DNA from 3 places in the Rhizobium sp. LjRoot30 genome. Region 2 is predicted to be linked to each of the others. Evidence: predicted binding sites of a transcription regulator. Region 2 holds the regulator's gene; each other region holds the start of a gene.

Region 1 (9,577 bases), on a different contig from region 2:
GCCTCCGGCATCAATGACGGCGCAGCCGCGACCGTGCTGATGAGCGAAGCGGAAGCCGTGCGTCGCGGCATCCAGCCGCTGGTGCGCATCGCCTCCTGGGCGACGGCCGGCGTCGATCCGCAGGTCATGGGCACCGGCCCGATCCCGGCCTCGCGCAAGGCGCTGGAAAAGGCCGGCTGGTCGATCAACGACCTCGACCTGGTCGAGGCCAACGAAGCCTTCGCCGCGCAGGCCTGCGCCGTCAACAAGGGCCTCGGCTGGGATCCGGCGATCGTCAACGTCAACGGTGGCGCCATCGCCATCGGCCATCCGGTCGGCGCATCGGGCGCCCGCGTCCTCAATACGCTGGTGTTCGAAATGAAGCGCCGCGGCGCCAAGAAGGGTCTCGCAACGCTGTGCATCGGCGGCGGCATGGGCGTCGCCCTGTGCGTCGAGGCGCTCTGACCTGTCATTTGCCGGATACGGGCAGGCAGTATGCCAGCCTCGCCCGTATCCGGAACCGCATGCCACAACGATAATTGGGGGAAACACGAAATGAGCAGAGTAGCTTTGGTTTCAGGTGGTACGCGCGGCATCGGCGCGGCAATTTGCATTGCCTTGAAGGCGGCCGGTTATCGTGTTGCCGCCAACTATGCCGGCAACGAAGAGAAGGCCAAGGCTTTCCATGAAGAAACCGGCATCGCCATCTTCAAATGGGATGTGTCCGACTATGCGGCCTGCGCCGAGGGCATCGCCAAGGTGGAAAGCGAACTCGGCCCGATCGAGATCCTCGTCAACAATGCCGGCATCACGCGCGACACGATGTTCCACAAGATGACGCCGGATATGTGGAATGCAGTCATCGACACCAATCTCTCCGGCCTGTTCAACATGACGCACAATGTCTGGACCGGCATGCGGGATCGCAGCTTTGGGCGGGTGATCAACATTTCCTCGATCAACGGCCAGAAGGGCCAGATGGGCCAGGTGAATTATTCCGCTGCAAAAGCCGGCGACCTCGGTTTCACCAAGGCACTGGCGCAGGAAGGTGCGGCCAAGAACATCACCGTCAACGCCATCTGCCCGGGCTATATCGGCACCGAAATGGTGCGCGCCGTGCCGGAAAAGGTGCTCAACGAGCGCATCATCCCGCAGATCCCGGTCGGTCGTCTCGGCGAACCGGAAGAGATTGCCCGCTGTGTCGTCTTCCTGGCGTCGGACGATTCCGGTTTCATCACCGGCTCGACGTTGACGGCCAATGGCGGCCAGTTCGTCGTCTGATCACGAACACTGCAAGCACATCACATAAGGAAACGGCGCCTCTCGGGCGCCGTTTTTCATTCTGGCTTGCGGTCAGCAGCGCGCTTCGTAGCGGCGGCCGTAACGGTCGCGGTAGACGCAGTAACCCGGACGCTTCGATTTGCTCAAGAGATAACCGGCTGCACCGCCAACCACGGCGCCGGCAACCGCGCCGCCGGCATCACCGGTGATCACGCCGCCGATCACGGCGCCGGAGGCTGCACCCACGGCCGTGCCACGTTCCGTGGCCGAGCAGGAGGCCAGAAGGGGAAGAATGATTGCGCCGACAATAATGGATTTTTTCATGGAACCTCTCCCGGTTTTTCTCAGATCCGGCCCATCAGGAGCAGGATAATGATGATGACGACGACGAGGCCAAGCCCGCCGGACGGGCCGTAACCCCAGCCTCGGCTGTAACCCCAGTTCGGCAGCGCACCGATAAGGAGGAGGATGAGAATGATAAGAAGAATTGTTCCGAGCATGATGCCTGTCTCCATGTCTGCGCGATACCGATCGCGGCTGGTTAACGTGCGGCGTCTCGGAAGGTTCCAAGCTCTCTTTGGGCGGCGGGATGGGCAAACATGCCGTTGCGCCGGTGCCGGGCTGCGGTGGCAAACGGCATGCGAACAAAGGTGGAATCAGCCGGAATCAGCGATTCGTCGCCGATTCGTTCGCAGACTGTTCCGCCCGCAAACCTTGGCAAAACATGACGATTGTCAGATAATTCTTGGTGGTAACGCATATTCTTAAGGCTGGCGGCATTCCCTTCTTGCCTTTGCCATGAAGGATCGCCATGTGTGAAACCATCCGGTCGGGGGATGTACGAATGACCGGGGACGCCAGCCTTTCGTCGATGCACGGGTAGAAACTTTGAATATGCAGCCCATGATCCTGAGCGGACGCGGCGTTGTCGCCGTGCTCGGGCCAACCAATACCGGCAAGACGCACTATGCCATCGAGCGCATGGTGGCGCATGGTTCCGGCGTCATCGGCTTGCCGCTTCGGCTCCTGGCGCGCGAGGTCTATACGCGCCTCGTCGAAAAGGTCGGGGCACAGCATGTGGCCCTGGTGACCGGTGAGGAGAAGATTTCCCCGGTCAATGCGCGGTTTTCCGTCTGCACCGTCGAGGCGATGCCGCGTGAAACCAAGGCGGCGTTCGTCGCCATCGACGAAGTGCAGCTTGCCGGCGATCTCGAGCGCGGCCATATCTTCACCGACCGCATCCTCCATCTGCGCGGTCGCGAGGAAACGCTGCTTCTGGGTGCGGCGACGATGCGGCCGATCCTCGAACAGTTGCTGCCCGGCATCACCGTGATCGAGCGCCCCCGTCTTTCGCAGCTGTTTTACGCCGGCCAGAAAAAAATCACCCGCCTGCCGCAGCGGACCGCCATCGTCGCCTTTTCGGCCGACGAGGTCTATGCCATCGCCGAACTCATCCGCCGCCAGCGGGGCGGAGCGGCCGTGGTGCTCGGCGCGCTGTCGCCGCGCACCCGCAATGCGCAGGTGGGCCTCTACCAGTCCGGCGACGTCGAATATCTGGTGGCGACGGATGCCATCGGCATGGGCCTCAATCTCGACGTCGATCACGTCGCTTTCGCCCAGGACCGGAAATTCGACGGCTACCAGTTCCGCAATCTCAATCCCGGCGAACTCGGCCAGATCGCCGGCCGCGCCGGCCGCCACCTCAAGGACGGCACCTTCGGCGTGACCGGCCGCGTCGATCCTTTCGATGAAGAACTGGTGCGGCGGATCGAGAGCCATCATTTCGATCCGATCAAGGTCTTGCAGTGGCGGACCAAGGATTTCGACTATTCGAGTATCGCCGCGTTGCGCCACAGCCTCGACGCCGTGCCGCGCGTCGGCGGGTTGACGCGTGCTTTGCCGGCTATAGACCAGCAGGCGCTCGAATATCTTTCGCGTTATCCCGAGATCAATGATCTTGCCACGAATCCCGAAAGAGTAGAAAAGCTCTGGGAGGCCTGCGCGCTTCCCGATTACCGGCGGATCACGCCGGCGCAGCACGCGGACCTCATTTCGAGCCTGTTTTCGGACCTTGTCCGTTACGGCGCGGTCAATGAGAATTTTCTGGCGGAGCAGGTGCATCGTGCCGATCGCACGGACGGAGAGATCGACACGCTTTCGGCGCGAATCGCGCAGATAAGAACATGGACCTATGTGTCCAACCGCCCGGGATGGCTTGCCGATCCGACACACTGGCAAGAAAAGACGCGGGAAATCGAGGATCGATTGTCCGATGCGTTACATGAAAGGTTGACGAAACGCTTTGTTGATCGCAGGACATCTGTGCTCATGAAGCGCCTGAGAGAGAATGCGATGCTGGAAGCTGAAATCAGTGTGAATGGTGATGTCTTCGTCGAAGGTCATCACGTGGGACAACTGGCCGGATTTCGATTCACGACCGTGAGCGGGATGGAAGGTCCCGATGCGCGTGCTGTGCAGTCGGCGGCACAGAAGGCATTGGCGCTGGAGTTCGAGGCGCGTGCAGCACGGCTGCATGCGGCCGGCAACGGCGATCTGGCACTGTCGTCCGATGGGACGGTGCGCTGGCTCGGCGATCCCGTGGCGCGGCTGTCGTCCAGCGACCACGTCATGCGCCCGCGCGTCATCCTGCTCGCCGACGAGCAGCTGACCGGTAATGCCCGCGAGCACGTCGTTGCCCGCGTCGAGCGTTTCGTGAACTATCATATTTCGACGGTGCTGAAGCCGCTCGACGACCTTTCGCGGGCGGAAGACCTGCAGGGCCTTGCCAAGGGCCTGGCATTCCAGCTTGTCGAAAATCTCGGCGTGCTGTTCCGCCGCGACGTCACCGACGACGTCAAGTCGCTGGATCAGGAAGCGCGTGCCTCGATCCGCCGCTACGGCGTGCGTTTCGGCGCTTACCACATCTTCATGCCTGCGCTTCTCAAGCCGGCTCCGGCCGAGCTGATCACGCTGCTCTGGGCGCTGAAGAATGACGGCCTGGACAAGCCGGGTTACGGCGACCTGATCCCGGTTCTCGCCGCCGGCCGCACCTCTGTTGTCACCGATCCGAGCTTCGAGCGCACCTTCTACAAGCTGGCCGGCTTCCGTTTCCTCGGCAAGCGCGCCGTGCGCATCGATATTCTCGAACGTCTTGCCGATCTCATCCGGCCGCTGCTGCAGTGGAAGCCGGGTACGGCAAACCGTCCCGACGGCGCCTATGACGGCCGTCGTTTCACCACGACCACGGCGATGCTGTCCATTCTCGGTGCTACGCCCGACGACATGGAGGAAATCCTCAAGGGTCTGGGTTACCGCGCCGATCCGGTAAAGGCTGAAGACGCGGCTGCCTTCCTGGCCAGCCAGGCCGGTGCTGCACCGGAAGCCGCCGTTGCGGCTGCCGAAGAGGCAGACGGCGCCAAGGCCGATGACGACGACGCCGACAGCGCCGGCGAAGAGTCCGCCGCCGAGGCCGCACCTGCAGCTGAAGACAGCGCGCCGGTTGCCGCCGAAGAAACGCCCGTCGTCGCTGAAGAAGCTGCAGCCGTTGCTGCCGAAGACGTTGTCGCCGAAGTCAAGCCGGTGCTGCTGTGGCGTCCGGGTGGTCGCAACGACAACCAGCGTGGCAACCGTCCGCAGGGCGAGCGCCGTGGCAACCAGTCCAACCGTCCACGTGGCGGTGAACGGGCAGCCGGCGAGGCGCGTCCGGAAGGCGAAAAGCGCGAAGGCCGCGACAACAGGGACAACCGTCGTGGCGGCGACCGCCCCGACCGTTTCAAGGGCAAGGAAGGCGGGCGTTCCGACCAGGCTGGTCCGCGCGGTGAACGTGGCGAACGGCAGGATCGCGGTGACCGCAAGGGCGGCCGTCCCGATCGCAACAACGATCGTGGCGGCGCATCGCAGCCGCTGCGCTTCGAGTCCAAGCCACCGCGCAAGGAAAAGCCGATCGATCCGGATTCTCCTTTCGCAAAGCTCGCTGCTCTCAAGGAGCAGATGAAGAAGTAAGCCCATGGCGGATGAAAAACAGCCAGGCAGTGGTTCGCGCCAGCGCATCGACAAATGGCTGTTTTTTACCCGCATGGCAAAATCGCGCTCGCTCGCCCAGTCGCATGTCCAGTCCGGATCGGTGAAGGTGAATGGCGAGCGGGTGACGCAGGCCAGCCATCAGGTGAAGCCGGGCGACCTTGTCGTGCTTTCGCTGGATCGGCGCGACGTCGTGTTGCTGGTCAAGCTGCCGGGAGAGCGGCGTGGGCCTTACGAGGAGGCCAAGCTGCTCTACGAGGACCGTTCGCCGCCGCCGGATGAGACAAAACGTCTCACCCTGTTCGAGCAGGCCGTTCGGGCGCCCGGCGCGGGGCGGCCGACCAAGAAGGAGCGGCGATTGATCGACCGGCTTCTCAGTGACGAGGAATAGTTGCGGATCTTTGCCGGCTCGTGTGAAAACTCTGTGCGCGGATGCGTTGATTTCAGGATTGTTAATCCTTGATAAGCCGAGCCAAAGACGTTACGTCCACAGCAACGGAGATCGTCGGCTGGCGCGTTGCGAAGGCTGTTCGGGTTTTCCTGTTCACGTGAAGGCTTTGAAGCGATCCTGGCGATCGTCGGTAGCCTGAGCCACACCGTTTCTGGAGTTCATCATGACGTATGTCGTGACCGACAATTGCATCAGCTGCAAATATACCGACTGTGTCGAAGTCTGCCCCGTCGACTGTTTTTACGAAGGCGAGAACTTTCTCGTCATCCATCCCGACGAATGCATCGATTGTGGCGTCTGCGAGCCGGAATGTCCCGCGGAAGCCATCAAGCCCGATACGGAGCCGGGCCTCGACAAGTGGCTGAAACTCAACGCGGAATATGCCGGCATCTGGCCGAACATCACGGTCAAGCGCGATGCCATGCCCGACGCCAAGGAAATGGATGGCGTCGAGGGCAAGCTGGAGAAATTCTTCTCCCCGAACCCCGGTTCCGGCGACTGATCCGGACGCGATTTCGCAACGCCGCGGCGACGCGCAAAGCGAATCAAAACAGAATCAATCCAGAGGCTTGTGCGCGTGTCAGCGGCAACACAGGCAAAGCAAATTATTGATTTCCTCATATTTTTATGGTAGGGTCAAAACACTGATCCACATTGCGGCATTTCGTGTGCCCAAAACCATCACGAAAGCAACAAAAATAACCCCTAACGCGGTTTCTGCGACAACATACAGCGAGTTTGGCTGTCGGGTCTCTGATCGCGATCATGGGTTTCTTTTTGCGCGCGCGTTTGGACGGACCAGAAATGGAGTCACCCGACGGTGTCCCCGTCTCATCCGGGCCTGACTGACCCGGCCCCGGCGAACGTGCCGGGTGCGTTATAGGGAGTTTTTAGAACGCATGACGACCCAGCAGAAAAAATCTTCAGCGCGCCACGGCTTCAAGACCGGTGAAGCGATCGTTTATCCGGCCCATGGTGTCGGCACGATCACTGCCATCGAGGAGCAGGAAGTTGCGGGCATGAAGCTCGAACTTTTCGTGATCGATTTCGAAAAAGACAAGATGCGCCTCAAGGTGCCGGTCGCCAAGGCCGTCAGCATCGGCATGCGCAAGCTGTCCGAAACCGATTTCGTCGAACGTGCGTTGAAGGTCGTCCAGGGCAAGGCTCGCGTCAAGCGCACCATGTGGTCGCGCCGCGCCCAGGAATACGATGCCAAGATCAATTCCGGTGATCTGATTTCCATCGCGGAAGTGGTACGCGATCTCTATCGCGCCGAAAACCAGCCGGAGCAGTCCTACTCCGAACGTCAGCTTTACGAAGCTGCGCTCGACCGCATGGCCCGCGAGATCGCCGCCGTCAACAAGATGTCGGAAACCGAAGCGGTCCGTCTCGTCGAGACGCATCTGGCCAAGGGTCCGAAGCGCGGAAAGACGATCGAGGAAGACGATTCCCAGGACGAAGCGGCCTGAAAATAGGTCCCGCTTCGATTTTTTAAAGACCCGGCCTTCGAGCCGGGTTTTTTTATTGGAACTTTTTTGCCTCTCGCGACGTTTCATCATCGCGACAAGCCCTGTTGGCCCTCGATCAGAGGCCTGCCCGGTGCAGGTCGCTGGGCGGAACAGCGATGTGTCAGACATCCCACCGTTCACCTCTGGTGGCTTTCATGGAGAAATCGCATGAAGAGTATGTCTGCAGATCGGCGCATGATCAAAATCGCCATGGCAGCCCCCTACCTTGCCCGCGAAGAGGAACACGACCTCGCCGTTCGCTGGAAGGAAACATCCGACCAGAATGCTCGCAACCAGATCGCCATGGCCCATATGCGACTGGTGGTCTCCATGGCCGGCAAATTCCGGCACTTTGGTTTGTCGATGAGCGATCTGGTCCAGGAGGGCTATGTCGGGCTTCTCGAAGCCGCTGCCCGTTTCGAACCGGAGCGTGACGTGCGTTTTTCGACCTATGCGTCCTGGTGGATCCGCGCCTCGATGCAGGATTACATATTGCGCAACTGGTCGATCGTGCGCGGCGGCACCAGTTCTGCCCAGAAAGCCTTGTTCTTCAATTTGCGCCGCCTGCGCGCCAAGCTCGCCCGTGGTGATACCCAGTTGACGGCACAGGCCATCCACGAGGAAATCGCCGCCGCCCTCGGTGTCAGCCTGGCGGATGTCCAGACGATGGATGCCCGCCTGTCCGCCAACGATACGTCGCTGCAGACGCCGACGATTTCGGGTGATGCCGATAGCGGCGAGCGGCTCGACATGCTGGCATGCGACGATCCCCTGCCCGACGAGCAGGTCTCGATCATGATCGATACGGAGCGGCGGCTGACCTGGCTCACAGCAGCGCTCGGCCATCTCAACGAACGGGAAATGCGCATCATCCGCGCGCGTCGGCTTGCCGATGACGGGGCGACCCTGGAAGAGCTTGGCGCCGATCTCGGCATCTCCAAGGAGCGGGTGCGCCAGATCGAAAGCCGGGCGCTGCAGAAGCTCAAGCAGGCGCTGGTGAGTGCCGATCCCGGCATGGCCGCCTACGCCTGACGCGCGGGACCAGCGAAACATCCAGTGGCTTAGCGTGAACGCAGCAACGCAAAGCCATTCCGCTCTTCAATGAAAAGCGGCCTGTCTCCAGCAATTTGTTATTCCGATATGATCTTGACCTTGTCGCCTCGCGAAAGCGAGGCGCCTGTCGGGAGGGCATTGATCATCTTGAACAGATCGAGCTTGCGGTCCGTACCCATCATGCGCGCGGCGATCGACGGGATGGTGTCACCGTCCCGCACGGTAACGACGCGGACACGCAGCGGCTTCAGCGATGCGGCTTCCTGCGGCGTCATGCGGCGGAACGTGGTGCGCAGCACGTTTGCGGTCGGTTCCAGCGACGCGCTGCCCTTGGGCACGGCGGTCAGGAAACGGAAGATCTGCTTCTCGATGCGAATGACCGTCACGTCGAAATCCCAGCGTTCGGCCTGGGCGCGTGCCGTGGCGGCCTCCAGGCCGTTGACGGTGGCGGTGCGGATGGTGTCCGGCAGCAGGCCTGTGACCCAGCCGCTGGAAATGTAATTCGTCAGGCTGCGCTGCTGTTCGTCCGCCACGCCGTCGAACCGGATGGCGATATCGCCGGGGCCGGTTGCCAGCACCGCTTCCACCTTGTTGTCGATCTGGAAGCCGGCAGGCACGTCGAAGCGGATGCCGAGGCTGCCGTGCAGGAAGGTCTGGCCGCGCACGTAACCCTCTTGCGGGCTGTCGCCGTAAAGCAGGCCGTCGATGCCGGCGAGATAATAATCCCGTCCGCGGTCGCCGCTCTGGCCTTCCGGCCCGAAATTGCGGGCATGGCGGCGGGCCAGGTCGATACGCTGCGCCGAATTCGGATGGCTGGACAGGAAGTCCAGGCTCTGGTCGGCATCGGGATCCACCGACATGAAGCGACTATAGGCGGCCATGGAATCGAGGAAACGGGCTGCGGCATACGGATCGTAACCGGCCTCGCCGAGCATGCGCACGCCGATCACGTCGGCCTGGAGTTCCTGGTTGCGCGAAAAGGCCGCAAGCCGCAGCTTGCCGCGCGCCAAAGCCTGCTTGCCGGCGAGATCGCTGGACAGCACTTCCGCCACCACCCGGCTGGCGATGACTTCCGCTTCTTCGCGCTTCTGCCGCTCGATGCCGTGATTGGCCGTGACGTGCGCCATTTCGTGCGACAGCACGGCAGCGACCTCGGAAGCGTCGTTGGCGAGCGCCAGCAGGCCGCGGGTGACATAGAGATAGCCACCCGGCAGGGCGAAGGCATTGATCGCCGGCGAATTCAGGATGGTGATGCGGTAGGATTGCGCCGGATTTTCCGAGACGG
Region 2 (9,577 bases):
ACCAAAGCCCATCAGGCGGAACGGGTCGTTCTTGTCCTTGGCGCGGGCGATGTATTCCGGAATACGGTCGACGGTGCCGATTTCGGTCAGCATGTTCAGCGCCGCTTCGTTGGCGCCGCCATGCGCCGGGCCCCAGAGGCAGGCGATACCGGCAGCGATGCAGGCGAAGGGATTGGCGCCGGAGGAGCCGGCAAGGCGAACGGTCGAGGTCGAGGCGTTCTGCTCGTGGTCGGCATGCAGGATGAAGATGCGGTCCATGGCGCGTGCCAGAACCGGGTTCACCACATAGTCTTCACACGGCACGGCAAAGCACATGCGCAGGAAGTTCGACGCGTAGTCGAGGTCGTTCTTCGGGTAAACGAAGGGCTGACCGATATGGTACTTGTAGGCCATCGCGGCGAGCGTCGGCATCTTGGCGATCATGCGCAGCGAAGCAACCATGCGCTGGTGCGGATCGGTGATGTCGGTGGAGTCGTGATAGAAGGCGGAGAGAGCGCCGACGCAGCCGCACATCACGGCCATCGGGTGCGCGTCGCGGCGGAAACCGGTGAAGAAGCGCGACATCTGCTCGTGCACCATGGTGTGGTGCGTGACGCGATGATCGAAGTCCTTCTTCTGGGCTGCGGTCGGCAAATCACCGTAAAGCAGCAGATAGCAGGCTTCCAGGAAGTCGCCATGTTCTGCAAGCTGTTCGATGGGGTAGCCGCGGTGCAGCAGGATGCCTTCGTCGCCGTCGATGTAGGTGATCTTCGATTCACAGGACGCGGTCGAGGTGAAGCCTGGGTCGTAGGTGAACGAGCCGGTGTTCTTGTAAAGCGCACCGATGTCGAGAACGCTTGGCCCGATGGTTCCGGTCTTGACCGGTAGTTCCACCGATTTTTCCCCGAGCGTCAATGCAGCGTTTTTATCCGTCATGCTGGTCCTCCGAACTGGCGGTGTGGCGCCTCAAAAGCGTCACATGTTTTAACGTCCATCACTGTAGCTATATGATACGGAAGTTAATGCCAAGCTATCCGATAGGCAATTTGTGCGCCGCATGATCAACTTTTGGGCGTTGCAGCATCGACTTTTTTTCAGCCCGCCGAAGGCGCTGGCGCGGTCTGCTCGCAACGCGATAAATTAATACGTTAAGCTTATTATCTGGGTTGCAAAAACCTATCTTCGGTTGCATGATGCCCGCCACCGAAACACCAGTTCTGGCAGTTCAATGCCACGCGCCGAATATGAAGACGGTGATTCTCTAAGGCAGGAGCGGCTTCGTGGGCCGGTGGTGGAATCCGCTGATTTTCCGGCGGTTTTCCGGGAAAATCGGAAGGAACGTCTACCGTCAAAGCCGCGCCGGACCTTGCCTGCCTCTTTTTTCGTCATGTCGCGCTGGCGCAGCCGATGCTACGCCATGCTGGAGGAGGAAGAGCGGCATGGCCGGGCATTCCTCCTTGCTGCCGTCTGCCTGGGAGTGGGGGCCGTCATCTGGTTCGTGCTGCCCGTCGATCCACCGGTTCAGGCGATCGGCACCGGTTTTGCCATTTTTGCCGGCTTGGCCTGGCGTTGGCGTTTTTCCCAAGGCATGGCGCATTACGGCACAGCCGCGATCGCCTTGCTGCTTGCCGGCATGCTGCTGGCGCAATGGGAGACGTGGCGGCGTGCGACGATCGTGCTCGATAGTCCGGTGACGACCATGATCAGCGGCGTCGTCGAGCGGCGCGAGGCGAGCGGCGAGGGGCACTGGCGCTACATCGTGCGGCTGACGGCAACAGTGGAGCCGACGCTCAAGCGCCCGCCGGATCGGGTGTCGCTGCTTGCCCGCAGCGGGCATGAGCCGATCGCAATCGGCGCCGGCATCCGCGGCCGGGCGCGCATCTCGCCGCCATCGGGACCGGCACTTCCCGGTCTCAACGATTTTGCCTTTGCCGCCTATTACGACGGCATCGGCGCCGTCGGCTATTTTTATGGCGCGCCTGAGGCCGAAGCGGTTGCCGAAGGCGGCAATGGCAGCGTCCTGCAACGCCTGGAACTGACGCTTTACGCTGCCAGAAGCGCAATCGGCGACCGGATCCGCAGCGTCGTTCCCGGAGACGCAGGCGCTTTCGCTGCCGCCATCGTCACCGACGAGCGACGGGCAATATCGAAGGAAACGACCGAGGCGCTGCGGCTGTCGGGTCTGGCGCATATCATTGCCATTTCGGGGCTGAACATGGCGCTTGCTGCCGGTATCTTTTTTGTCGGTGTTCGGGCCGGGCTCAGCGTTTTCACCGGGTTCGCCCAGGCGTATCCGGTGAAGAAGATTGCCGCATTCGGTGCGTTGGTAACGGCGTTCGCCTATTACCTCATTTCCGGTTTTGCCGTTTCGGCCGAGCGGGCCTTCCTGATGATGGCGATCATGCTGATTGCGGTGTTCTTCGATCGCCCTTCGATCAGCCTGCGCAATGTCGCGCTGTCGGCCATCGTCATTATCGCCATGTCGCCCTCGGAAGTGATGGGCGCAAGTTTCCAGATGTCTTTTGCAGCAACGCTGGCTCTGGTGGCGGGGTATGCTTTGTGGAAGGAGCGGCCGGCGACCGAACATGCCTCCGCAATCCCCGGCCTACGAGCGGCGGTATGGGTGTTTCGCTTTTTCGGCGGAGTTTTCTTTACCTCGCTGATCGGTGGCCTGGCGACGGCGATCTTTTCCATCGAGCATTTTCACAAGCTCGCAACCTATGGGCTGGTCGCCAATCTTGCGGCCATGCCGATCATTTCCTTCGTTGTCATGCCGGCCGGCCTGATCGGCATGTTGCTGATGCCCTTCGGCCTCGATGCCTTTCCCCTGCAGATCATGGGAGCAGGGCTGGAATTGGTGATCGCAATAGCCCGGATGGTTTCGGGCTGGGGTGGCGAAGTGGCGTTCGGCCGCCTGCATCCCGTATTCTTTCCCTTGTCGGTCGCCGGCTTTCTGGTCATGACGTTGCTGCAGACGCGGCTTCGCCATCTCGGCGGCCTCCTGATCCTGGCGGGCGCGCTTGCAGCTTTCATGGCCGATGGCCGCGGTACGGCCGATCTCATCGTCGCAGAGGATGGACGCCTTGCCTCCGCCCGTCTTGACGGGACGTGGAGCGTCAATCGCGATCGCCCACCCGATTTTATCTTTGCGCAATGGCAACGCGCTCTCGCGATCGGCGAGCCAAGGGATCCGCAGCAGCTCGAAAACACCGCAAAACCGATGGAGAAGGATGGAAAGAGAAAACGCCTGACAGCCGAGGAAGTGAAGCAGGCACGAACCGCCATGCACAAGGCGCTGGCGGAAAGCGAGGAGGGACGTTTTGCCTGTGCAGCAAAACTGTGGTGTGTCCTGCGTCTCGGCGAACGCAGGATTGCCCTGGTCGATGATCCTGCATATGCCGGCGCCGCATGTGATGCGGCAACGCTTGTCATCGTCTCGGCACGGCTCCGTTTCGAAGCCTGCCGCTCCGGGGCATTGCTGATCACGTCGACCACGTTGAGACGCACCGGCGCACTGGAAATCAGCCTGCCTGAGAACCCCGCCGAGCAACCCCGCCTGGCCCCGGCCTTTGAGAACGCCGAACGCCCCTGGATGCGTCACCGCAGTTACGATTGGCGCAGCGGTGAATTCAATGCGGCTTTGCCTGCCTCGATTGCCGCATTGATCGTTCAGTGATAGCGGCGGATGAGACCGACCAGCTTTCCCTGTACCTTGACGCGATCGGACGAGAAGATACGGGTTTCATAAGCCGGGTTGGCCGCTTCGAGCGCAATGGAGGCGCCCTTGCGGCGAAAACGCTTTAGCGTCGCCTCTTCGTCATCCACCAGGGCCACGACGATATCGCCGGGCGTCGCGCTGTTGACGTTGCGGATGATGACGGTGTCGCCGTCGAGAATGCCGGCCTCGATCATCGAGTCGCCCTTGACCTCAAGGGCATAATGCTGGCCGGAACTGATCATTTCCGCCGGAACGACGATTTCGTGCGTGTTGTTCTGGATCGCGGAAATCGGCACGCCGGCGGCGATGCGTCCCATCACCGGCACGGAAACGGAATGAGGATTGCTGTCTGCCGCCGATTTGACAGGCTTGGAGGGGACTGCGGCGACAGGCTGCGGCTTGCCGAGACTGCCTTCGATGACGCTTGGCGAAAAGCCGCGCCGCGGCTGCGGGGCAGGGGAATAGGCCTCCGGCAATTTGATGACCTCAAGCGCCCGCGCCCGGTTGGGCAGGCGGCGGATGAAGCCGCGCTCTTCCAGGGCGGTGATCAGGCGGTGGATGCCTGATTTCGATGCCAGTTCAAGGGCATCCTTCATCTCGTCGAAAGAGGGCGGCACACCCGATTCCTTCATGCGCTCATGGATGAAAAGCAGAAGTTCCTGTTGCTTGCGTGTCAGCATCGTTTCCATCCCCAGAATCGCGAAACAAATCCAGAACAGACACTATCTGTTCGGCATGTGTTCTGCAAGTCCCCAATTTTGATGGATAATAAGGGAGGCGGAGCCTGTCAGTCCCCCTCGGGCAGGGTAGATGGTGCCGGCTCGATCGTCTCGTTATCAAGGTTCACCAGCCACGCCAGACGTGTCTGGTAGCGGACGATCACCTTGTATTCGGGGCCGAGTACGTCGCGCGCGGCATCTCGAAACGGCACCTCTTTCAGCGCCGGCGGAAGCAGGTCCGAAATGGAGGCGACCTTGTATTGTGCGTCGGAAGGAAGATCGACCACGACCCAGACTTCCGCGACCTTTTTATGCGCGTCTATGTCGATGCGCAGAATTTCGATGGGGGTGGGTGTCGCCCACTCGACGATCCTGCGCGAAAGCTTCGCCTGGACGCCGGCTTCCATGAAGCGGAAATAGGTCGCAGTGAAGAGTTGCGAGAAGACGATGGCGAGGAAGGCTGCGATCGTGACAAAACCCAGCGTAAATTTGATGCGTCGCGTGCCTGCCCTGAACAGCAGATCACGCGGACCGAGGACCAGATAGACGATACAGGCGGACAGAATGATCGCACCGAAATTCGTGGCGAAAAGCAGCAGCGCCTCGTAGCAGCGCGAGAGCTGGCCGAAATAGAGCAATATGCCTGCCGCGGCCAAGGGCGGAACAAGCGAGACTCCGATAGCCGCACCCGGTATAAGGCTCGCCTCGGATTTGCGGATCTGGACGTAAGCGCCGGCGATACCCGCGGCAAGCGCGATGACGAGATCCTCGGCCCCGGGGTCTGTTCGGCTGATGACCTCGCTGGGAATTACTATTCCCCTCGGCACATCGGTCAGCCAGACGAGCAGCCAGGCAAGGAGCACGCTCAAGCCTGCTGCCAGCCAGACGGTCAAAAGCAGTTTGCTGGCGCGTCCGACCCATCCCATCACGATCGAGGATGCTATTCCGAGGATCGGGGTCATCAGCGGGGCCACCAGCATGGCTGCGATGATCACGGCGCCGGAATTGCGCAGGAGCCCCATCGTCGCGATGACGACCGCAAGTGTCAGGAGGATGGAGAAACGCCGCCAATAGGCAGGCGTGTCACTTCCCTCAAAGCGAAGGATATCTCTGACGCTTCCGTACATTTGGTTGGCCATGGCAGATCGTTCTCGGGATGGTTTGTAAGGGTCACAGACATTCGGTTTCGACAGGCTCGTATCGAGCAAACGGCCGTTTCTACATCCGCTTCACGCAACGGAAACCGACATGACTTGTCGATGTATCCTCCGTTTCAGCATGGCGTGCGGCCGGCCGGTAGCGCTGGCAATAGTTCGGGGCGCACAGATGTGATCCCCCCTTCAGTACGCGTTGCGGAATACGAATGGCCGGTTGCTGGGGATCGAAACTGGTTTCGACGCCTGCTCCCCGTGGATTGACCGGGACGCAACATGGAGACTTGGCCGGTTCGGGATGGCGGGCAGACCAATAGTCGGTCGTCCATTCCCAGACATTTCCGATCATATCATAGAGACCATAGGGGTTGGCCGGGAAGGACTTGACCGCCGATGTGCGTTCCGTGCCTTTCGGTTTGGTGCTGTGGGTCGGAAACATTCCTTGCCAGGTATTGGCCATGAGAACGCCACCCGGTATCAGCTCATCTCCCCAGGCGAATTCGGTATCGTCCGATCCGCCGCGCGCAGCCAGCTCGAACTCGGCTTCCGTGGGCAGATCATACCCTGCCCACCGCGCATAGGCCTGGGCGTCCGTATAAGCAACGTGAACGACAGGATGGTCGAGTTTGCCGCGGAGGTTGCTTTGGCCGCCGAGGGGGCGCCGCCAGTTCGCCCGGAAGGTGAAGCTCCACCATTGCCAGAAATCCCGACCTTTGATCGTTTTCGGCGGCGTGAAGACAAGTGAACCGGCTCGCAGCATTTCCGGCAAAGCTCCGGGGTAGTTCTTTGCGTCCGGAACTTTCTCGGCAACGGTGACGTGCCCCGTCGCTTCGACGAACGCCATGAATTGCCGGTTGGTGACCGGCGCCTCCATCATCCAGAAGCCATCGACCGTAACCGGGTGTGCGGGGGCTTCCTCCGGATAGTGGTGATCTGATCCCATGACAAAGGTCCGACCCGGTATCCAGATCAGTTCGCCGCTGCGGGTAATGTTTCCTGCCATCTCTGCTGCGAGCGTCATGCCTGCCTCCGATTGCCTTCGAGGAAGCTTGTCCGGACCGGAGCACTGGAGGAAGTACGCAACGGTAAACGTCGGGGCGTTTCGGCATGTTGTCCGCGAAAAGCCCATTTCGCCCCGAAATCCCGCGTTTTCAGCAGGTTGACATTCAGTTTTCGGGTCGCAGACGACGCGCAACAAGGACGTAATCGCCTGCACTTTAACTGTAACGTACTTCCTGACAGAGCGAGACATCCGCATCCTCCGATCACTTTGTTTCAACGCAAGCAATGAGGAGAACGCGGATGGTGGGTCTGAAAGCTGGCGGGCTGGCCGCTATCGCAATGCTGGCGGTCACGAGGGCGGTATTGGCGCAGGACGCTGAAAACGATTTGGCCAAGAAGCTCAGCAATCCCGTCGCTTCGCTGATCAGCGTGCCGTTCCAGTTCAACTACGATGGCGGATATGGGCCAACCGACGGAGATCGGATCACGCTGAACATCCAGCCCGTCATTCCCATTACCATCAACGAAGACTGGAACCTCATTTCGCGGACGATCGTGCCTATCATCTGGCAGGACGACATCGCCGGGCCGTCCGGCGAACAGTCCGGGCTGGGAGACATCACGCAGAGCTTCTTCTTCTCGCCGAAGGAGCCGACCGAAAACGGCATCATCTGGGGCGTCGGCCCGGTTTTCCTGCTGCCGACCGCCACGGACGACATGCTTGGAGCCGGCAAGTTCGGACTGGGTCCAACGGCCGTGGCTCTCAAGCAACAGGGATCGTGGACCGTGGGGGCATTGGCAAACCACATCTGGTCGGTTGCCGGCGATGGAAGCCGGCCCGATGTCAGCTCCTCCTATCTCCAGCCCTTTGTTTCCTACACGACCCCGGACGCCTGGACCTTCGCGCTCAACACGGAAAGCAGCTACAACTGGAAGACCGATGATTGGTCGGTTCCCGTCAATTTTCAGGTTTCGAAGCTTGTCCAGTTCGGCCAGCAGCCGGTCAATTTCACGGCAGGCGCTCGCTACTGGGCTGTCAGCCCGGACAACGGCCCCGAAGGCTGGGGTTTTCGCGTGGCGGTCACCATGCTGTTCCCGAAATAAGCGATCCGGTTTGGAACAGCGGCTTTCCCAGAGCAATTCCGGCAAATATGCGGAGCGCTTTTGCATCCATAATTGCGTAGAAGCAAATGGATCGCCCATGTCCGCGTTTCAGGGAAATGCGGACATGGGCTTCGCGTTGTCCTCGGATCGTCATTCATTCAACCCCGCCGTCCGCTGAAGGAAGAGCCGGGCTGGTCATGCTGTGTTCGGCGAGCCGTGTGTAAGCGACGTAATATTTGTAGATATTGCCGACATAACGGACGGTTTCACGTCCGACGACCGCTGCCGAAGCATGCTCCACATTGCCGAACCAGACGTTGGGATCGAGGTTCATCGCTTCCGCCCTGCGCCTGAATTTACGCAGGTTGCCAGGCCCGGCATTGTAGGCCGCCAGGGCAAAAAGCAACCTTTCCCGCAGCGGCAAAGCTTCGTCGTCTATGTAGGTGTCCAGCAGATGGCGCATGTATTTGGCGCCGGCCTCGATGTTTCGTTCGGCGCTGGTATCGACCCCCTTGATGCCCACCGCCTTGTCGGCTGCGGTGGACGGCAGGAGTTGCATGATACCGACTGCGCCGCGGGAACTGCGCCGGCTCTGATCGAGCTGGGATTCCTGATATCCCTGGGCCGCGAGCATCAGATAATCGAAGGAGTATTTCTCGCCGTATCGATGAAACGCCGTGACAAGGAGCTGGAATTGCTCGACGTCTTTCGGAGCGTAGGCGCGCTTGACCATGCTGTCGCTCTGGTAGAATTTTCGCTTGAGAATGTTCCCGAACGTCGTGCCGATACGATGGTTCTTGACGAACTCGTCCAGCACGGCCTTGAGGTGAGGGCTGTCCTTTCGGATGGCCCAGGCGATCTTGCCATCCGAAGCGATCTTGATTGTCGGATGTACGGAGATGTGGGGAAATATCCCCGTCCAGAGGTCTGCCGTATGGCGATCGACGACCGTCCAGTTGAGAAGCCCTGCATTGACCATTTCCAGCAGATCCTCGTCTTCGAGATCCTCGTCCATGGCCGTGATGGCGATTGCCGGCAGGCCGCTTGCCTGCCGCTGCACGTTGATTGCCGTCAGGTGTTCGTAATAGCTGCTGGACTTGCGGAGAGGGATACCTTCTTCCGCAAGGTCGTCCAGACTGGCGATCGCACGGCTTTCCGCTCCGACCACCAGAACTTCCTCCGCATCGCCGTAAACAGGCAATGTAAAGTCGACGAGTTCCTGGCGATTGGGTGTGATCGTCAGATTGGCCATGATGATGTCGCCACGCCCTTCCAGCAGCGCACGGACAAGCTCCTCGCGTCGTGTGGGAACAAAGGCGACGCGCATGCGCCGGATCTCCTTTTTCCGGTCCTTGTTCAGGCGCTTCTCAAGTTCGCGCCCGAAGTCTACCGCCGTTCCGTACTGCGCGCCCTTGTCGACGAAATAAATAGTCTTACTGAACGGTACCAGCACACGGATCAGGCGTCGCTTCTCCAGGGCCTCGAAGTCGCCGATATACTGACCCAACAGGTCCCGCGGCAGGGTTTGAGCTTGGACCGGCCACCGGTCCAAGGTGCCAAAGACAACAGATGCCCAAATGACGACGAACACACATAGACGCATGGATTGCCTCCCGAAAGCGTGTATCGGATCATTGCGCATGCTCGGGATTGGGCCAGTACGTAACGGTAAATGCTGTTTTACTGTTACGTACTTCTCCGCTGGCGGCAGAGCCGCTCTATTGACCCATCTCGATGGAGGGCCAGCCGGTGAGCGCGGATGACGAGGACTTGGAGAACTCGCTATCGCGAGGTTCGAGGGGGGAGTTTGATCGCCTGATGAGTGATCACCGCTTCCGTGTAACGGATCGCAACCGCGCAATCCTGAAGTACCTCTCGGATCTGCATTTTTCCGGAGAGAG
Region 3 (9,577 bases), on a different contig from region 2:
GTGATCACGTTCGGCCTCTTCTACATGCTCATGAAGAAGGTCATCGTGCCGCGCATCGGTGGCATCCTTGAAAATCGCCACGACCGCATCGCCCAGGACCTGGACGAAGCAGGCCGCCTGAAGGCGGAAGCCGACGCCGCGATCGAGACCTATGAAAAGGAACTCGCTGCCGCACGCGCCAAGGCAAATACCATTGCAACGACTGCCCGCGACGCCGCCAAGGCGAAGGCTGATGCCGACCGCGCCGCTGTCGAAGCCGAACTTTCCGGCAAGCTCGCTGCTGCCGAAGAGCACATCGCCGGCATCAAGGCGAAGGCTTTTGCCGAAGTCGGCGCCATTGCCGAAGACACGGCAAGCACCGTCGTCGAAGAACTGATCGGCCAGCAGGCCACGCAGGCCGACATCTCGGCCGCCGTCGCAGCTGCCAAGCAGGGGGCATGATCCATGGCTTTTGATGCAACATTCTTTGCCCTCGTCGGCCTGGTCGTTTTCCTCGCCCTGGTGATCTACCTCAAGGTTCCGGGCATGGTGGGCAAGAGTCTCGACGCCCGCGCCGACCAGATCCGCAACGAACTGGCGGAAGCCAAGCGCCTGCGCGAAGAGGCCCAGCACCTGCTGGCCGAATACCAGCGCAAGCGCAAGGAAGCCGAAGCCGAAGCTGCCAACATCGTCGCCGCCGCCGAGCGCGAGGCGCAGATGCTGACTGCCGAAGCCAAGCAGAAGACGGAAGAATTCGTCGCTCGCCGCAACGCGCTGTCCGAGCAGAAGATCAAGCAGGCCGAAGCCGACGCCGTCAATGCCGTCCGCTCTGCCGCTGTCGATCTGGCGATTGCCGCTGCCGAAGCCGTCATCGCCAAGAAGAGCGACGCTGCCGTGCAGTCCGACCTCTTCAACCGTTCGCTGAACGACGTGAAGACGCGCCTGAACTGAGAGTTCGCCGCATTATTTTAGAAAAGGCCGGGGAAACCCGGCCTTTTTTTGTTTTTCAGCAAGCCCTCATCCCCTGACGGGAGCTTTTTCCCGCAGGTGGGGAGAAGGAGACGCGCCATACCCTTTCCGCCACACTCAGCGCCGCATCGGGCAAGTCCGCTTTCCCCGCTTGCGGCAGAGCTGTCGCATTTGGCGTGACGTCGCCTCTTTCACCTTCTCCCCCGCGGGGAGAAGGGGGCCCGAAGGGTTGGATGAGGGGTCAAGCGGAAGGGTTTTGCCGTGGCCCCCCTCATCCCGCTGCCGCGACCTTCTCTCCGCGGGGGAGAAGGCGGGAGGTGGCACCGCCTCATTCCATATGCGATAGCCCTGCCGCTTGCGGGGAGAGGGCCAGGGTGAGGGACAGAGCGACCGGTGAGGCCGTTCCCACCGAGCCCTCAATCGTCGGCCGGCGACACGTCTTTTCTCAGCGGCTTGAAACTCATCCGGTGCAGGAGGCATGGGCCATGGATCTCGATGTTGCGTCGATGGACGGCGGTGGCATAACCGACATGGTTGGCAAAGCCGTAGGCCGGGAAAACATCGGCGGCGCGGGCCATCATCCGATCCCGCGTCACCTTGGCGACGATCGAGGCGGCCGCAATGGACACCGATCGGGCATCACCCTTGATTACCGCCCGGCCATGGCAGTGCAGACCCGGAGGAACATCACGACCGTCGACCAGCACCAGCTTGGGGGCAAGGCAAAGGCTCAGCACCGACCGCCGCATGGCATCAAGGCTTGCCCGCAGGATATTCATGCCGTCAATGCGTTTCGGCCCCGAAGATGCGATGGCGACGGTGGCGGTCGACAGGATGACATCGAACAGGTTTTCCCGCTCTGATAGCGTCAACTGTTTTGAATCGTTGAGGCCCTGCGGGATATTGTCCGGATCGAGAATCACCGCTGCGGCGACGACCGGCCCGGCCAGTGGCCCACGACCAGCCTCATCGGTGCCGGCAACCGGCCAGAGACCGTCCTTGCAGGCGGCAAGCTCCATGAAAAAATCCGGTCCCGAAGGCGGGATATCGAAAAGCAGTGGAGAATCGGGCGGCATGCGCTTTTTCATGCGGCGAAAATTGCACGCCGGCCCGATCTCCTGCAAGCCCCCGGTCTGCGGCTCGTATCAGGCCAAGCCGCAATGGAGGGCGGCTCCCCGGGGGCTTTCCGGAGGCGGGGGACAGGGGACCGCCGCCGGAAACTCTATGTCTCATCTCAAAGCAGCGACAGCTGCACGCCGCTGCCGTTCGGCGGCACGAAAAGATCGTCGCGTAACTGCGCACTGCGACGTCCCATGCCGAGCCTCTTGGTGGCCATCTCGAAGCGCCGGCCGATCTGCCAGGCATAAGGGCCGGCGCCCTTCATGCGCTTGCCGAATTCGGCATCGTAATCCTTGCCGCCGCGCATCGACCGTATCAGCGACATGACATGCCGGTAGCGGTCGGGATAATGCTGGAGCAGCCAGTCGCGGAAGAGCGGGCTGACCTCCAGCGGCAGACGCAACAGCACGTAACTCGCTTCCGTTGCTCCGGCAGCCTTGGCGGCATCGAGAATACGCTCGATCTCATGATCGTTCAGCGCCGGGATAATCGGCGACACCAGAACGCTGGCGGGAATGCCGGCTTCGGTAAGCGCCCGGATCGCTTCAAGCCGTTTCGGCGGTGTCGCAGCCCGCGGCTCCATCGTCCTTGCCAGCTTGCGGTCGAGCGTCGTCACCGACAGGCCGACCTTGGCAAGTCCCTTGGCGGCCATTTCCTGCAGGATGTCGATGTCGCGCGTCACCAGCGCCGACTTGGTGACGATCATGACGGGATGGTTGGCCTTGTTCAGCACCTCGAGGATCTGCCGCATGATGCGCCATTCCCGCTCGATCGGCTGGTAGGGGTCGGTGTTGGTGCCGATGGCGATGGTCCGCACCTTGTAGCCCGGCTTCGCCAGCTCGCGTTCCAGAAGTTTCGGCGCGTCCGGCTTGGCAAACAGCTTGGCCTCGAAATCGAGACCTGCCGACAGGCCCATATAGCTGTGCGTCGGCCGGGCGAAACAATAGATGCAGCCATGTTCGCAGCCGCGATACGGATTGACCGAGCGATCGAAGCCGATGTCAGGCGAATCGTTCTTGGTGATCGCCGTGCGCGGCTTTTCCACCTGCACCTCGGTCTTGAACGGCGGCAGTTCCTCCAGAGACTGCCAGCCGTCGTCAAAGGCGGCACGCTGCTGCAGCTCGAAACGTCCGTCCGGATTGAGGCCGGCGCCACGACCGCGCCGCCGCTCGGCATCGACCCGCAGCCCGGAGGCGACGATCAGCGCATCGGCAATATCTGCCGTATTGGCAGGCTGGAAGGCAGCCCGCCCGACATGGGACAGATCGTTCATTGGTGTTCTCCGCACGGGGGTCAATTCGCCCCGTCAAATCATGATTAAATTCCTATCGCGAAAATGAGAACATTGCAAGAACAAAATAGCGGATAGAACGATGGCAATTTCTTGTGCGATGCAGTAATCAGAAAGGCATGTTGACAGTCATCATGGAATGCCGCGATCAGGAGGCCGAACTGGCGCAGACCCTGTCGGTGCTCGTTGCAGGCGCCGTGGAGGGTCTGGTCAGCGATGTTGTCGTGCTTGATCACGGTTCGAAGGACGGGTCGTCCGACGTTGCCGATGCCGCCGGCTGCCGTTTCCATCTGCACTGGGACCTGGCCGAAATCGTGCGCGGCGCGCGCGGTGAGTGGTTGTTGCTGCTGGAGCCTGGCGCGCGGCCGCAAAGCGGATGGGTCGAGGAGATTGCCGAATACATGGCGCTGAACCGCCTGCCGGCGCGGTTTTCTCCATCGGTCAGTTACCGGCTGCCCCTCTTGAAGCGTATTTTCCGCGCCGTGCCGCCACTCGAGCCGGGCTTCTTGATTTCGAAGAGCCAGGTGCTGGCCGCGGCCAAGCCCGGCCTCTCCTTGGCCGAACTGGCAAAAGGGCAGAAAACCCGACGTCTGGCGAGCGAACTTATCCCATCTTGGGTGGCGCGCTCGTTGCGCTGACGGTTAAGCCGAGGGATTGCCGCGCTTCAGGTGCTCGTCGAGCCGCGGCATGATTTCCACGAAATTGCAGGGCATGTGGCGATAGTCGAGCTGTCCGGCAAGAATGCCGTCCCAGGCATCCTTGCAGGCGCCGGGGGAGCCCGGCAGCACGAAGATGAAGGTGGCATTGGCCACGCCGCCCGTTGCCCGCGACTGGATGGTGGACGTGCCGATCTTGTCGTAGGAAATGCGGTGGAAGACTTCCGAGAAGCCGTCCATCCGTTTTTCGAACAGCGGTTCCAGCGCCTCGGGCGTCACGTCGCGGCCGGTAAAGCCGGTGCCGCCGGTGGTGATCACCACATCGATCGTATCGTCGAGCGTCCACGCCTTCACCTGGTCGTAGATGCGGGTGCGGTCATCCGGCACGATGGCGCGAGCCGAAAGCCGGTGGCCGGCAGCCTCGATGCGGGCGACGAGCGTGTCGCCGGACTTGTCGTCGGCCAATGTCCGCGTATCGGAAACGGTCAGCACGGCGATGCCGACGGGAATGAACGGGCGGCTTTCGTCCAGGCGGGTCATACCGTGCCTCCGGCAAAGGTTTCTGTCGCCTGGACATACCAGTCCGGCCGGGCGGCGTGAAGCGCGGCGGCTGCTTTTCCGGCAAGGTGTGGATCGGTAAACAGCGCAAAACAGGTCGCGCCGGACCCCGACATCCGCACCATCGAGGCGTTTTGGTGCAACAACAGGCCTCTCGCCTCTTCGATCTCGCCGACGAGGCTTTTGGCAGGTGCTTCCAGGTCGTTGCGGCCAGAGGAAAGCCAGGAAAGCCAATCCGCGCGATCCGTCGAGGACGGCAGCGCTGGGAGCGGCGCGTTATGCTTGTCCGTCAGCAGTTTGAAGATCGCCGGCGTCGAGACCGCCTTCAGCGGGTTGACCAGCACGCAGGAAAAAGCGGGCAACTGTGGAAGGCGCTCGATCTCGTCGCCGATGCCGCGGGCAAGCAGCGGGCGTCCGGCAAGGCACATCGGTACATCGGCGCCAAGGCGCAGGGCGATGGCGTGCAGCACTGGCGCCGGCACGTCATGCTTCCACAGCCTTTGCAGGCCCCGCAGCGCAGCCGCCGCGTCGGCCGAACCGCCGCCGATGCCGGAAGCAACCGGCAAGTTCTTTTCGAGATGGATGTGAACGGCCGGTGCCTGCAAACCTTCGGCGGCAAATGCTGCCCGCAAGGCATCCCGCGCCTTCAACACCAGATTGGCCTGCGGATCTTCCGCCTGCAACAAAGATCCGAACCGGCCGGAGAGGGTGAAGTGATCGGCCTCGGCCGGCGAAAGCGTCACGCGGTCGCCGGCAACGGCGAAGGTCACCACCGATTCCATCAAGTGGTAACCATCCGGCCGCTGGCCGATCACATGCAGCGCCAGATTGATCTTGGCCGGCGCCGGCTCGGTAATGCTGTCCGCGGTCACGACAGGCGAGGACTCTTACTTCACCTTTGCCGGCAGCTTGATAACTTCGCCGGTCTTCAGGTCTTCCGGATTGCCCTTCAGCGCCGGGTTGAGTTCGAGGATCTCGTTGACGCGGTTGCCGTCGCCGAGGATTTTTTCGGCGATCTTGGCAACGGTGTCGCCGGCCGCGATGGTGTAATCCGTCGTCGGAGCCTCGGTCTTGTTGACTGCGACCTGCTGCTGTGGCCCGTCGCTCAGCCCGTCCTTGATCTTCGCCTCGATCTTCGGGATCTCGGTCATTTCCGGCTTCATCGTCAGGGCGCGCTGCCACTGGTAGCGGGCCTCGAACGTGCGGCCGACACGCCAGTAGGCGTCGCCCAGATGGTCGTTGATCGTCGCATCGCCAGCCTTCAGCTGTGCGGCGCGCTCCAGTTCGTTGACGGCTTCCTCGAAGCGGCCGAGGCGGAAATAGGCCCAGCCGAGCGAATCGACGATGTAGCCGTCATCCGGCCGCAGCTCGACGGCGCGCTTGATCATATCAAGCCCCTCGTCGAGATTGCGGTTCATGTCGACCCAGGAATAACCGAGATAGTTGAGAACCTGCGGCTGGTCCGGGTTGAGTTCCAGCGCCTTGCGGAAGTTCGGCTCGGCCTGCTCCCACTTCTTCAGCCGCTCATAAGCGATGCCGCGCTGGAAGAAGATCGTCCAGTTGCCACGGTTCGGCACCGGGCCGATCACCTCGACGGCCTTGTCGAAATTGTCCGCCATGGCCGCATAGTCCTTGGCGTCAGAAAGCACGCTGCCGTAAGCGATGTAGCTGCGGATATCCTTGGGATCGGAATCGATCAGCGACTTCAGATGCTTCTTGGCTTCGTCGACATCGCCGGTCTGGGCGAGCGCCATGCCGAGCTGCAGCTCGGAAATCCGCCGCATCGGCGAATCCTGCGGCACGCGGCGATAGAACTCGATGGCGCGTTGCGGCTGCTCGGCATTTTCGGCCAGTCCGCCGAGGAGCACCAGCGTATCGGCGCTTTCCGGGTCGAGCGCGTAGGAGGCCTGCAGGTAGAGCGCAACGGCGTCGTCGGCGCCCTGCCGGTTCAGCGCGCTGCCGACGGAGAACAGCACGGCCGCTGCACCCTGTGCCGCCGTCGTGATCTGCTGCTCCGGCTTTTCACCCTTCTCGATGCTCTGGCGAAGGGCATTCAGCGGCGCATAATTGTTGATGAAGTTGTCGCCGGCAGAAATCGCGTCCAGCGCCTTCTGCTTGTTGCCTTCCTTGGCTTCCAGCCGTGCCAGCGCCATCACGGCGCGCACATAGGTGTCCGGTGCCGTCTGGCCGCCGTCACGGTCGGCCACGGCTTCGCTGAGGTGCGAACGCGCCTTGGAGGTGTCGCCGCTGGCAGCCGCCAGCGCGCCGGCATGGTAATGCTTGAAGATGTCGAACCACTGCGGGCCCTTCATGCCTTCGATCAGCGCCAGGGCGTCCTTGCTCTTGCCGTCACCCATGCGGGCCCAGGCAACGAGCAGGCTGTTCATCATCCGCTCGAGATCGTTCGGGCCTTCATACTTGAGGATCTTCTCCGCCGAAGCGTAGTCCTTCTCGTAGATGGCATTGAGGCCGCGGACGATGGTCGTGATGCGCTCGACGGAGGGATCGTTCTTCATCTGCTCGGCCAGCTTGACGCCGTCCTGGAAGTCGCCGTTCATGAACAGCGCGATCATCAGCCGCTGGCGGATCTCGGGATTGCCCGGCTCCAGCTCCAGCGCCTTGCGATAGAGCGAAATGGCGTTCTTGTAGTCCTTGTCCACATCGGCCGTGCGTCCGGCGAGGAAAGCACCGGCAAAGGTCGTTGCGGTGGAGGGGTCGAAGGTTTCCACCTGTTCGCTTGCAGGCGCCTTTTCGGCCTGGGCGTAAGCCATCGGGGCCGCCCCGGCGACCATCAGAACCGCGATCGCGACGCCGGAAAGAAGACGGTGGGCAACTGTCTGCCGCATGAACAAGCCTTTCATCAGGGACGGGTCAAGCCCGAAAGCATAAGGAACACGGGCGTAATGATTCCGTAACAGAATGGCTTTTTTGAAGCAGCCCCGCAAGGAATTCCGCGCGTGCCTCAGTTCACCCGCTGGATGGAGAAGTCGATGACCTCCATCAGCGCCGTCTTCCAGGCGGATTGCGGCAGCGGCGCCAGCGCGTCGCGGGCGATGGTGCCGTAATGTTTGGCGCGGGCGATTGTGTCGGCAAGGCTGCCGTATTTGGTGATCAGGCCGAGCGCCTTTTCGAGGTTTTCCTCGCTGCTGTTGCCGCCTTCGATGGCGTCGCGCCAGAAGGCGCGTTCGTCCGGCGTGCCCCGGCGATAGGCGAGGATGACGGGCAGGGTGATCTTGCCCTCGCGGAAATCGTCGCCGACATTCTTGCCGAGATCGGCGGCCTTGCCGCCGTAATCCAGCGCATCATCGACCAGCTGGAAGGCGAGGCCGAGGTTCATGCCGTAGGATTTCAGCGCGTTGCGGCCTGCCTTGTCGGTCCTGGCGACGATCGGGCCAACTTCGGCGGCAGCGGCAAACAGCGCTGCCGTCTTGGCGCGGATCACCTGCAGGTAATCATCCTCGGTCGTCTCCATGTTCTTGGCGACGGACAGCTGCAGCACCTCGCCCTCGGCGATCACCGAAGCGGCGGTGGACAAAACGTCGAGTGCATCGAGCGAACCGACATCGACCATCATGCGAAACGCCTGGCCGAGCAGGAAGTCGCCGACCAGCACGCTCGCCTGGTTGCCCCAGATCATCCGCGCCGTCGATTTGCCGCGGCGCAGGTCGCTTTCGTCGACGACGTCATCGTGCAGCAGTGTGGCGGTGTGCATGAACTCGACGCTGGTGGCGAGCTTCACATGCGCATCGCCCTCGTAGCCGAACATCGCGGCGGAGGCGAGTGTCAGCATCGGCCGCAGGCGTTTGCCGCCCGAGGAGATCAGGTGGTTGGCGACCTCGGGAATCATCTGCACGTCGGAACCGGCCCGCGACAGGATGAGCTGGTTGACGCGCTCCATGTCCGCCTTGGTCAGATCGACGAGCGGCTTCACCGAAGCCTGTTTGTTCTTGCCTTCTTCAAGCGGTATTACGACGCCCAACGACCCGGACTCCTGTTCATTCTTTGCAAAAGACAATAGAAAGGGCCGGTTAGCGCGGCAAGAGGCGAATTGTCTCGCTCATGCGAATTTGACAGGGATTTCATCGGAATGCTCGAACTCATCCGCACCAACGATCCGGTCCTGCTCTCCTTTGCCGAGAGCCTGATGAAGGATGCCGGCATTCATTGCATGGTCGCCGACCAGGGAATGAGCATTCTGGAAGGCTCGCTCGGCATGCTGCCGCGCCGTTTCCTGGTCGAAAGCGACCGGGCGGACGAGGCGCGCGCCATTCTGACCGATGCCGGCCTTGCGGACGAATTGCGCGATGCACCACGCTGAGCCGAAGGAGGTCGCAGGCCCCCAGGCCGAGACCCTCGATGCCTTTCACTACGGTCGTTTCCACGTGTTGCAGCCGAAGGGCAGGGGGCACCGGTCGGGCATGGATGCCATGCTGCTGGCCGCGCTCGTCGCCGATGAGCGGCCGATCCGCGTTGCCGATCTCGGCGCCGGCGCAGGTGCTGCCGGCATGGCGGTCGCCTCGCGGCTGGCAAACGCCGAGGTGGTCCTTGCGGAACGATCGCCGGACATGGCCGATTATGCCCGCCGCAGCGCCGTCCATCCGCTCAATGCCCACATGGCTGCCCGGCTGTCCGTCGTCGAGGCGGACGTGACGGCCACCGGCCGGGCAAGGCGCGCCATGGGGCTCGACGACGACAGTTTCGACCACGTGATCATGAACCCGCCCTTCAACGACGGCAGCGACCGGCGCACGCCGGATGCGCTGAAGGCGGAAGCGCATGCCATGCATGACGGCCTGTTCGAAAGCTGGGTGCGCACGGCCGGCGCCATTCTGCGCCCCGGCGGTCAACTGTCCCTGATCGCCCGGCCGGAATCGATTGCCGAGATCATCGCCGCCTGCGGCCGCCGCTTCGGTGGCATCGAAATTACTGCCCTGCATCCTCGCGCCGGCGAGAATGCCGTGCGCATCCTGGTGACGGCGATCAAGGGGTCGCGTGCCCGCCTCAG

What was found. The regulator LexA, encoded in region 2, represses DNA repair genes until DNA is damaged. The targets are predictions, from matches to a motif close to TGTTCNNNNTGTGTTCNG.
Region 1: the regulator LexA is predicted to act here: its motif matches at 1,947-1,964, upstream of ACSQ3I_RS08950 (helicase-related protein).
Region 3: the regulator LexA is predicted to act here: its motif matches at 3,406-3,423, upstream of ACSQ3I_RS21305 (PA0069 family radical SAM protein).

What each region holds. Positions count from the first base shown of each region.
Region 1 is NZ_CAXUSG020000003.1:257,880-267,456, reverse strand. Features, by position in the region: gene ACSQ3I_RS08970 (acetyl-CoA C-acetyltransferase) at 1-444, shown strand, start outside; gene ACSQ3I_RS08965 (beta-ketoacyl-ACP reductase) at 535-1,260, shown strand; gene ACSQ3I_RS08960 (YMGG-like glycine zipper-containing protein) at 1,333-1,584, opposite strand; gene ACSQ3I_RS08955 (DUF3309 family protein) at 1,605-1,760, opposite strand; gene ACSQ3I_RS08950 (helicase-related protein) at 2,164-5,262, shown strand; gene ACSQ3I_RS08945 (RNA-binding S4 domain-containing protein) at 5,267-5,671, shown strand; gene fdxA (ferredoxin FdxA) at 5,895-6,233, shown strand; gene ACSQ3I_RS08935 (CarD family transcriptional regulator) at 6,631-7,200, shown strand; gene ACSQ3I_RS08930 (RNA polymerase factor sigma-32) at 7,408-8,271, shown strand; gene ACSQ3I_RS08925 (M48 family metalloprotease) at 8,370-9,577, opposite strand, start outside.
Region 2 is NZ_CAXUSG020000005.1:278,394-287,970, forward strand. Features, by position in the region: gene gltA (citrate synthase) at 1-915, opposite strand, end outside; gene ACSQ3I_RS13200 (ComEC/Rec2 family competence protein) at 1,346-3,655, shown strand; gene lexA (transcriptional repressor LexA) at 3,649-4,377, opposite strand; gene ACSQ3I_RS13210 (DUF389 domain-containing protein) at 4,485-5,624, opposite strand; gene ACSQ3I_RS13215 (formylglycine-generating enzyme family protein) at 5,635-6,591, opposite strand; gene ACSQ3I_RS13220 (transporter) at 6,912-7,676, shown strand; gene ACSQ3I_RS13225 (transglycosylase SLT domain-containing protein) at 7,831-9,267, opposite strand; gene ACSQ3I_RS13230 (hypothetical protein) at 9,495-9,577, shown strand, end outside.
Region 3 is NZ_CAXUSG020000012.1:29,686-39,262, forward strand. Features, by position in the region: gene ACSQ3I_RS21290 (F0F1 ATP synthase subunit B) at 1-441, shown strand, start outside; gene ACSQ3I_RS21295 (F0F1 ATP synthase subunit B) at 445-930, shown strand; gene ACSQ3I_RS21300 (ribonuclease HII) at 1,365-2,036, opposite strand; gene ACSQ3I_RS21305 (PA0069 family radical SAM protein) at 2,183-3,340, opposite strand; gene ACSQ3I_RS21310 (glycosyl transferase) at 3,478-3,996, shown strand; gene moaB (molybdenum cofactor biosynthesis protein B) at 4,000-4,554, opposite strand; gene ACSQ3I_RS21320 (4-(cytidine 5'-diphospho)-2-C-methyl-D-erythritol kinase) at 4,551-5,444, opposite strand; partial or broken gene ACSQ3I_RS21325 (tetratricopeptide repeat protein) at 5,522-7,418, opposite strand; gene ACSQ3I_RS21330 (polyprenyl synthetase family protein) at 7,535-8,551, opposite strand; gene ACSQ3I_RS21335 (DUF2007 domain-containing protein) at 8,660-8,890, shown strand; gene ACSQ3I_RS21340 (tRNA1(Val) (adenine(37)-N6)-methyltransferase) at 8,877-9,577, shown strand, end outside.